Regions from separate parts of the Brevibacillus nigriterrae genome, predicted to be linked through region 1. Evidence: riboswitches for the same ligand, from Rfam matches in the RefSeq annotation. Region 1 holds a riboswitch; the other holds the start of a gene.
What was found. A riboswitch is a leader RNA that binds a small molecule or an ion and turns the genes downstream of it on or off. The one in region 1 is predicted to bind S-adenosylmethionine.
Positions count from the first base shown of each region.

Region 2: another riboswitch for S-adenosylmethionine. It lies ahead of ACPW7N_RS07430 (homocysteine synthase); the one in region 1 lies ahead of ACPW7N_RS04980 (YbgA family protein).

Region 1 is NZ_JBNCMT010000004.1:206,424-211,239, forward strand. It holds gene mtnA (S-methyl-5-thioribose-1-phosphate isomerase) at 1-381, opposite strand, end outside; gene mtnK (S-methyl-5-thioribose kinase) at 378-1,604, opposite strand; gene ACPW7N_RS04980 (YbgA family protein) at 1,634-2,248, opposite strand; SAM riboswitch class I at 2,314-2,445, opposite strand; SAM riboswitch class I at 2,616-2,737, shown strand; gene ACPW7N_RS04985 (2,3-diketo-5-methylthiopentyl-1-phosphate enolase) at 2,813-4,024, shown strand; gene ACPW7N_RS04990 (2-hydroxy-3-keto-5-methylthiopentenyl-1-phosphate phosphatase) at 4,024-4,695, shown strand; gene ACPW7N_RS04995 (methylthioribulose 1-phosphate dehydratase) at 4,697-4,816, shown strand, end outside.
Region 2 is NZ_JBNCMT010000007.1:126,399-131,214, reverse strand. It holds gene ACPW7N_RS07440 (flotillin family protein) at 1-968, opposite strand, end outside; gene ACPW7N_RS07435 (NfeD family protein) at 993-1,496, opposite strand; SAM riboswitch class I at 1,708-1,816, shown strand; gene ACPW7N_RS07430 (homocysteine synthase) at 1,901-3,187, shown strand; gene ACPW7N_RS07425 (hypothetical protein) at 3,279-4,142, opposite strand; gene ACPW7N_RS07420 (TasA family protein) at 4,331-4,816, opposite strand, start outside.

The DNA of each region.
Region 1 (4,816 bases):
CTCCAAAACAGACTTTTTGATCTCGTCAATCGTCCTTTCCGCTTCATTCTCCACCCGGCTTTTCACCCGATCCAAGGCCCAGAACAAATTGACAGCAGTTGGTCGGGAGGTTGCCAGATAATCCGCCTGCTCCACGACATCTTGCCAGAAATCTTCATATGTCGTTGCCTGACTGTTGCGAACCCCAAGATATAATCCGTAGGCTGCTGCCATCCCGATAGCCGGTGCTCCTCGAACTTGCAGGTGTCTGATTGATTCCCATACCTGCTCAGATGTAGTGAGAGGCAGGTATACCGTCTCAACAGGAAGCAATGTCTGGTCAAGTAACTCCAGATGATCATTCTCCCATCTCACGGGTGTTATTCTTGTTGCCGTTGTCATACCGCTTCCTCCTGCTGAGCTTGAATCGACACATTCCATACCAGGTTGCTAATATCTGTGCTCGCTTTGATGTTTTTACGCTCCAGGATCAGTGCCTTGCCAATTTCCAGTGCAAGGCGCTCTGCTTCTGCACGTATTTCCACATTTTCAATCGAGTTCAAATCAGCTACGCCCGCCAACCCGATGACTCTGCGCAGCACCTCACATCCTGCATAACCAGCCGTATCCTGAAGCAAATCTGCCACGTAATCCTGCCAGAAGTTCTCTACATGCGCACTCCGTTCTTTGCTCTGTCTGTGCCACAATTGGACAAAGTTATATACAAACTCCTGCCATACGTTCTCTACTGTTTCAAGCAGGTACTGACGATACGCTGCTCGGTTGGCATCTGAGCCCGGCAAACCGTGCTGTGCAGCATAGTTGAGCAGCAGATTGGCAATGACCTGACCGATATCAAAGCCAATCGGACCATAATAAGCAAATTCAGGATCAATCACCTTTGTGCTGGTCGGGGTGACGAAAATGCTACCCGTGTGCAGGTCGCCATGAAGCAGTGCCTCTGCTCTCGTGAGGAAGCCAAACTTCAGCTTCGCAATTTCCCGTTTCAGCGGTACGTTTGCCCAAATCGCCTCAACGTCTTTGCGAATCAAAGGGTTAAAGATATTGGTTTCGGCATTTTCATAGGGATCAGTAAACACCAAATCTTCGGTAATTTTGCAAAGCTCTGGATTCACGAATGTTGCGACTAATGATTTTTTTTCATACGGATGCACACCCAAATCCGATGTGAAAAAGAGAGTTTCAGCCAGGAATCGACCGATATGCTTGGCAAACAGCGGATATTGTTCCCCTTGGATCAATCCTTTGCGCATGATCGTGTGGTCACTCAAGTCTTCCATCACGGTAAGGGCAAGCTCTTGATCAAAATGATAAACCTGTGGAACCAGATCAGGAACCAGCTTGTTTTGAATAGCAAGTGCCGAGCTTTCGATCCGTGCACGATCAAGTGTCAAAGGCCACGACTCACCAACTACTCGTGCGTACGGCAATGCTTGCTTGACAATGACACTTTTGCCAGTTGCTTCTTCACGAATATGAAAAACCAGATTCAGGTTCCCATCGCCTATCTCATAGCTTGATAATTGCGAATCTTGCGTAAATAAACTAGGTAAACCACGAACATAATCAACGGCTTCCTGTTCAGTTAACGGACGGTATGTCATCGCTTTTCCTCCTCATTCCTGCCTTGTAATCAGCCTAAAAGAGCCATTTGCTTTTCATACATGTCAAGCGGATTGGTCAACTCGTTCAACTGTGCCATCAAGCGGTAATCCACTAATTTGTGCACTTTGCAATCGGCTATATCATCTGCTATTTCTTCTCGGGTCAATACTTCCCAGTTTCCTTCTCTGCGCTTGACGAACAAATCTTTTCCACGATACGAAATCCAGACGTGACTGGTTGGACAGGCAGGCGAAAAGAGCCGTGACCGTTTGAGTGTATCGTCTCCCCTTTCCATCGCTAGAAGAAACAACACCCGCCACGCATTCTCCACGTCGGTAGACAGCAGAAGCTGCCACGAGCCGTTTTCCACAGGACTTACCTTGCCACGCAGGTGACCGAAAGCATGATTCAATGCATTTCGTGCATTCCCTTCGTCGATAAGATCAACCTCGCATTCCTGTAATTTGTCACATAACCAGTCCGCAAATTGAGTCCAATCCCGATTTCCCGTTTCTTTCGCACGTTGATTCTGTTCCTTGAATGCTTGCACAATATCCTGATAGGTAGAATACGAGTGAAGCATGATTAAATATTTGTACTCCGACCAAACTTGCTCACACCAATTTTTTGATAATGTCACCATGAAAAAAGACCTCTTTTCCAAAGAAAAGAGGTCCTGTGCATACGTTGTCATAACGTCGTCGTTCCCCCTTATCTTCCAGAATTATTTCTTCTGCAGGAATTAGCACCGTGCACTTTTCTTGCTCGATAACAGATGCAAGAAATGTGTCGGTTGCTGGGTATCATCGGGCCAGTCCCTCCACCGTCTCTGGATAAGGAAATCCATATTTAGACTATTCAATTTGCAATTACGATGAATCATACACACGGTACAAGCCAGTTGTCAACAACTTTTTGCAAATTAAAAATGAAGTTGACGTTTGTGAAAAATCGTCTTATGATTTGAGTACTGTGTTTGTAGTTGCTCAATTCCATATATTCAGACATTACTCTTATTGTGAGAAGGCGGAGGGACTGGCCCGATGATGCCCGGCAACCGGCGTACGAAACAGGTACGAAACGGTGCTAAATCCTGCAAAAACCTGATTTTGAGGTTTTTGAGAGATGAGAGGAGAAGCGAACAATCGTAAGCCCGCCTCCTTCTCGATGAAGGAGGCTTTTTATTTTCTACAAAGGAGGCTTATCCGTGGGCAGTGATTCTATTCTTGTAACCTACGTAACGCAAGCAAAAGATTTAGATAAAAAAGCTGCTGCGATTGCTGTCGGCATGACTGTTGGTTCATGGACCGATCTTCCCCTCGCCAAGCAGGAAGCACTTCGTCCCTATCTTGGAGAAGTTCATGCTGTTCAACCGCTGGAAGAGTTGGACAATGGCGAGATCCGGGGGACAGTTACCATCAGCTATCCAACAATCAACTTTACACGTGATATCCCTTCCCTTTTGACGGGTGTATTCGGCAAGCTGTCTATGGATGGCAAAATCAAATTAGTCGATATACAATTGCCCGATTCATTTGTTGCTGGCTTTCCAGGACCGAAATACGGCATCGACGGCGTGAGGGAGATACTTGGTGTACATGACCGACCACTGTGTATGAGCATATTTAAATCGTGTCTGGGTCTGCCCTTCGATGAACTGAAGACACAATTCCGTGCCCAGGCACTGGGAGGACTCGATTTGGTCAAGGACGACGAGATCTTCTTTGCTGACGATCAGGCGCCGTTTCTTGAGCGAATCCGTGCTTTCCGTCAAATAGCCGAGGAAGTACAGCAAGAAACAGGCAAACCCGTGCTTTATGCAGCAAATCTCACGGGCCCTTCCCATGAATTGCTAGATAATGCGAAGCGTGCGATCGATAACGGAGCCCAATGCTTGCTGTTTAACGTACTCAGCTTTGGATTCGACACCCTGCATCGGCTCGCAGCCGATCCCGATATCACCGTCCCGCTGATGGCCCATCCAGCACTGGCTGGTGCGCTGTACCCTTCACCTGACTACGGCATCCGGACGTCCCTATTATTGGGTAAACTGATGCGGCTTGCAGGTGCGGATCTAGTTCTGTTCCCTTCTCCTTATGGAAATGTCGCATTGGATAAACAAGAAGCACTTCAGCTTGCAGCTAATTTAACCGTAAATGACAGTCAGTTGAAACGCTCTTTCCCTGTTCCGTCAGCAGGGATTCATCCGGGGTTAGTACCTCAACTTTACGCAGATTTCGGACTGGATCAGGTGGTGAACGCAGGTGGCGGCATCCACGGCCATCCTGGTGGAGCAACAATCGGAGCTAGAGCATTCATAACAGCAATTGAAGCAGTCGTTAGTGGAATTCCATTAGCCGAAGCGGCAACGAACAGTGAGGCTTTGGCGATTGCTTTAGATAAGTGGGGGCAAAAGTAATGCAAAAACAAGTCGTTCTCTTTTGTGACTTCGATGGCACAATCACGGAAAAAGACAATATCATTGCCATCATGCGAGAATTTGCTCTACCTGGCTGGGAAGAGTTGACCGATCAAATTCTGGGCCAGCAGATCTCGATTCGGGAAGGTGTGGGCAAACTGTTTGCCACTATTCCCTCTCATCGTAAACAAGATATTGTTGATTTCCTATTACGAGAAGCAAGGATTCGAGCAGGGTTTGCTGAATTTATCCAATACTGCAAAAAACAGGATATCACTCTCTTGATTACAAGCGGCGGCATTGATTTCTTCGTCTATCCCATGCTCGCTCCTTATGGCTTGGATGAGCATATCTATTGCAACGGCAGCGATTTCTCTCAAGACACGATCACGATTACCTGGCCTCATGCATGCGATGAACACTGCACAACGGATTGCGGTATGTGCAAGACAGCAATTATCAGACAATACGATCCATCCACCCATTACCGAATCGTGATTGGTGACAGCATTACGGATTTGGCAGGAGCCAAGATCGCCGACTTTGTCATAGCCCGATCTCTGCTGGAAACCAAATGTAACGAACTGCAGTTGCCCTATCGCCCATTCTCAACCTTCTTTGATGTGATTGACGCCTTGGAGCAGATAACGAACGGACAGGAGGTGCGCTAGCATGAGCGATTTGGAGCAACTGCGAGCCGACGCTTATCTGAGGCTGGATGAGGCCAAAATGACCTTTGCCAGACGTGATTGGTTCCCCGGCACAAGCGGCAATCTGTCGATTAAATTGACA
Region 2 (4,816 bases), on a different contig from region 1:
GCTTTCTTTTTCACTTCGGCGTCGTATTGGCGCTCCCTGCGGAGAATTTCCTTTTCTTCCAGCTCGATTTCCTTCTGCTTGCGCACGATGTCAATCTTCATTTCTTCTTCCGTTACCTGTTGTTTGGTCATCACTTCTTGCAGTTTGTACGCCTGGTCGGCTGCTGCTTTGGCTCGGTCTTGTTCCTGTTTGTAGGAAGCGACCTTCAGTTCCTTTTCTTTCTCCGCTTCCGCAATGTTGGTTTCTTTGAGCAATTCCGCTTTACGTGCTTCTTGCTCTGCTTCCGCCTGTTTAATCCGTGCTTCCTTGTCAGCCTCTGCCTGTGAAATGACCGCATCCCGTTTCACCGCAGCAATTTGCGGGATACCCAGAGCAGCTAGATACCCGTTCTTGTCTCGTACATCTTTAATCGTAAAGCTGACAACTGACAAGCCCATCTTCTTGAGGTCTTTGGCAGCAACCGACTGAACTTCCTGAGCAAAACGCTCCCGATTCTTATAAATCTCTTCTACTGTCATGCTGCCGAGGATCGCACGAAGGTAACCTTCCAGCACTTCTTGCGCCTCACCTTGCAGTGCTTCATCCGATTTGCCCATAAACTGCTCGGCAGCGGTTGCGATATCTTCGATGGAACCGCCTACCTTGATAATCGCTACCCCGTCGGCCATGACCGGAACCCCTTGTTCGGTGTAAACTTCCGGCGTTGAGACATCGAGTTTATGGGATAGCAAACTGAGGAAATTCGCTTGTTGGAAAATGGGCAGGATGAACGCACCTCCGCCTCGCACGATCTTCATCTTGCGTCCCGATTCATCCGTCAACACATTCTTGCTTCCGAGATAACTGCCTGTTACGATCATCGCCTGGTCGGCACCGACTGTCTTGTATCTCGCCCAAAAGGCAATACCCAGAACTACCAGCACCGCAAGTACAGCTACGACTGTGATGAGAATCGATGGTTCTGTCAAACGGAACACTCCCTTATCAAATTCTTATATGTGCGGCTTTACGTACAAAACGTGGTCCTTGACTTCCACTACAATCACTTTGGTTCCCTCCGGTATCGGCTCCTTCAACCAGCTTGCAGCCATGTGGTTAGTCGTTCCATTTACCATTGGGATGACAATTTCTCCTAGACTAGTTGCAGGAACCGTCGTCCATACTTCTCCAACCCTGCCCACCAGTTGCATGATGGAGTACCCTGTTGATGTTTCCGCATGATTCATTGGTTCAATCCAGATAAAATACGAAAGAATAGCGATAATGGCACCGCTTAACAAACTTAAGAGAATGGTAGTGAGCGTGGTGAAGGTAGTAAGTCTTGTAAGCAAAAATCCACTTCCCCCAAATACTGTAATCCCGCTCACCAGTGTCAACGGTTGGATAACAGGGATTTGAAAATGATCCAGCCACCCGCCGCTATCTCCAAAGAGCAACGTCACGCAAGCATAAAGCAAACCGAATCCGATACAGATAAGAAAAATCGTATCCAACATGCACGTTTTCACCCTCATTTCTTTTCTACAATGAAACTGCAGTTATCTGAGATGGTGCCTATCCTGTAATACGCATTTTTCTACATAAAGTTTCCAATATTTGTATAAATTTCACTATAGCAAATATTAACTTTTTTATGTTGACAATTCCGACCAGCACGCTTAGAATTAAAACCAATACAAAAATGGATGAATTTTCATAAAACTTAAAAACTCATCAAGAGTGGTGGAGGGACTGGCCCGATGAAACCCGGCAACCGGCATGACAACATGCAAGGTGCTAAATCCTGCAGAATCCAATTGATTCTGAGAGATGAATGTAGCGACCGTTAGTGTATGCGCCTTCCTCTACTCAGAGGAAGGCTTTTTTATTTCCCCATTTATCTAAAGGAGAGATGATGTACATGGCAGACCAACAGTGGAGACCAGAAACGATCGCACTACACGGAGGACAGGAGGTTGATCCGGTAACAGGATCTCGTGCCGTTCCGATTTACCAGACTTCATCGTATGTATTCCGTGATGCCGAGCATGCTGCGAATTTGTTTGCTTTGAAAGAGTTCGGAAATATTTATACTCGCATCATGAACCCTACCCAGGATGTATTCGAAAAGCGAGTTGCGTTACTGGAAGGTGGCGTCGGTGCCCTCGCAACATCGTCTGGTCAGGCAGCCATTACCTTTTCTATCCTGAACATCGCACAGGCAGGCGACGAGGTCGTGTCCTCCAGCAGCTTATATGGCGGAACGTATAATTTGTTTGCCCATACCCTTCCGAAGCTTGGCGTGAAAGTACACTTTGTTGATCAATCCAATCCAGAGAACTTCCGTGAAAAGATTAACGATAAAACGAAAGCTGTATTTATTGAAACAATCGGTAACCCACGTATTAACGTAGCTGATATCTCTGCTATTGCTGACATCGCCCATGAGAACGGCATTCCGTTGATCGTAGACAATACATTTGCTTCACCCATCCTCTGCCGCCCAATTGAACACGGTGCTGATATCGTCATTCACTCCGCTACCAAATTTATTGGCGGACATGGGACTTCCATCGGCGGTATTATCGTAGACTCAGGCAAATTTGACTGGAACAATGGCAAGTTCCCAGGCTTAACCACTCCTGATCCAAGCTACCACGGTGTCGTCTACTCGGAGGCTGTTGGCAACCTGGCATACATCATCAAAGCTCGTGTACAATTGCAACGTGACATTGGTGCTGCCGTATCTCCGTTCAATGCGTTCCTGTTCCTGCAAGGGCTGGAGACACTCCATCTGAGAGTAGAGCGTCACAGCCAGAATGCACTCGCTGTAGCCCAGTTCCTCGCCAGCCATCCGAATGTGGAATGGGTCAACTATCCGGGGCTAGAGACAGACTCCCAGTATCAGTTGGCGAAAAAATACCTGCCAAAAGGGCAAGGCGCCATCCTTACGTTCGGGATCAAAGGCGGCGTAGAAGAAGGCAAGAAGCTGATTGAGAACGTTAAGTTGTTCTCTCATCTGGCTAACGTGGGTGATTCCAAATCGCTGATTATTCATCCTGCGAGCACTACGCACCAGCAACTTACCGAGGAAGCACAGCGTCTTGCAGGTGTAAATCCAGAGTTGATCCGTCTCTCCATCGGTACAGAGGCGATTGAAGATATCCTCGAAGATTTGGATCAAGCATTGAAAGCTGCATTAGCCTAACCAAAACCAGATCGATCCAAAAAAGAGCTTCCCCTTCTCATAAGGGAAAGCTCTTTTCGTTTTACAGGTTATGCTATCTTTATTTTTTAGGTTAATTCGAACGGCTGCCATGTTCTAACACCATGAATTCTTTGGCACAATATGCTTGGTTGCCCACATACACCGTAGCCACGTAAGTTCCGTCGTTCTTCACAGGATAATCAAACGTAGAGAATCTTGCTAAGTAATGAGGTTCATCAACTTTATTATCAAACTTCAGTGTTCCATCTTTCATACTGAACACGTAGCTGACCGTGCCTCCATTCACGCCAGGCCCTGTAACTTCAAGGCGGACATCACTACGAGAGGCAGTTTCCAGTTGTCCTGATGGATCGTGTAGATGAAATTTAATAGGAACCGTCGACTTCTGGTGCAGAGTGAAGTTCTGATTGCTAAACGGAGGTTCGAAGCAGTCTCCATCAGGAATTTGTTGTTCGTGTCCAATCGCTTGAAAATCTAACGAAAATGCAGTTTGTTTTCTCTGAAACTCATTTCCTGCCTCATAAGGAAATTTCGCAACAAATGTAATATTGGCTTTCTGGAAGCTGGCAATCGTCCCCAAGGGGAGTTGATTCAGATCATGAAGAAGCCCTTCATATAGTTTGCCTTTGCTATCAGAAACAGTTAGCACAATTTGATTATAAAGTTCCTCTGAACCTGCTTGCTGGGTAGCACTAACCGAGTAATTAAAGTCAATATTCCCGTTATTTTGAACTTCCATGTTGGAAGTAATCCAATCACCTGGTTTCATATTATCCCCGATTAACAGCTCTGTGGAGGGATTCAAGTCCAGATCGATCTTATAGTTAGTCTCGTATGCTCCTGTACCTGCAAAGGGCTGATTAGCAGATAAAAAGGTGGTTACCCCTAGCAAAACGATTGAGCCGAGGATTAACTTCAACCGATACTTCCTCATACCTATCCCCCCTACTATAGCGACAAGACCAATTCGAAACTATCGTACCATGTAAAAATACCTATACACATCAGTCACGAAGATAGGTTCACCTACAACCAGAGTATGAAAGACAACCCATCCGCACAGCCAAAATAAAAGCACGGACCTTCACTCCTGATGGAAGGTCCGTGCCTCTGTATTGTTCATTATTTTTCAACACCTGCTGTTTGTGTGGCCTCCAGTTTAAATTTGAGGTTTACTTTATCACCTTGGAAGATATTCTGGTCTTGGCCATTATCATTGAACACAATTTTCATGGCGACCGTATCTATATCGCCTACAGGTAGATCCTTATCTTTCGTTTTATACAAGGAAGAGATATCGGGTGATTTCTTGTTATCCGTCAGTGCTTTTAATTCCTTTAATGTCTTATTGAGGACGATTACTTGCCCATCACTTGTAAGAAACTCTACGTTTAAGTGACTAGCGAAATCATTTGAACCGTTATCACCTTTTGCATCATCGATTGTGTAACTGGTGTGCATGAGAACATCCTTTATATCAAGCGTGCCACTGTTCATAATATCGAAGTATCTGACCATGAAATCGCCTGGCTTCAAGTTCTGCACGTCAAATGCAACAGTTGGGTTAACGGAGAGATCAAGTTTCCCCGCAGCAAACTTGTTATTCAC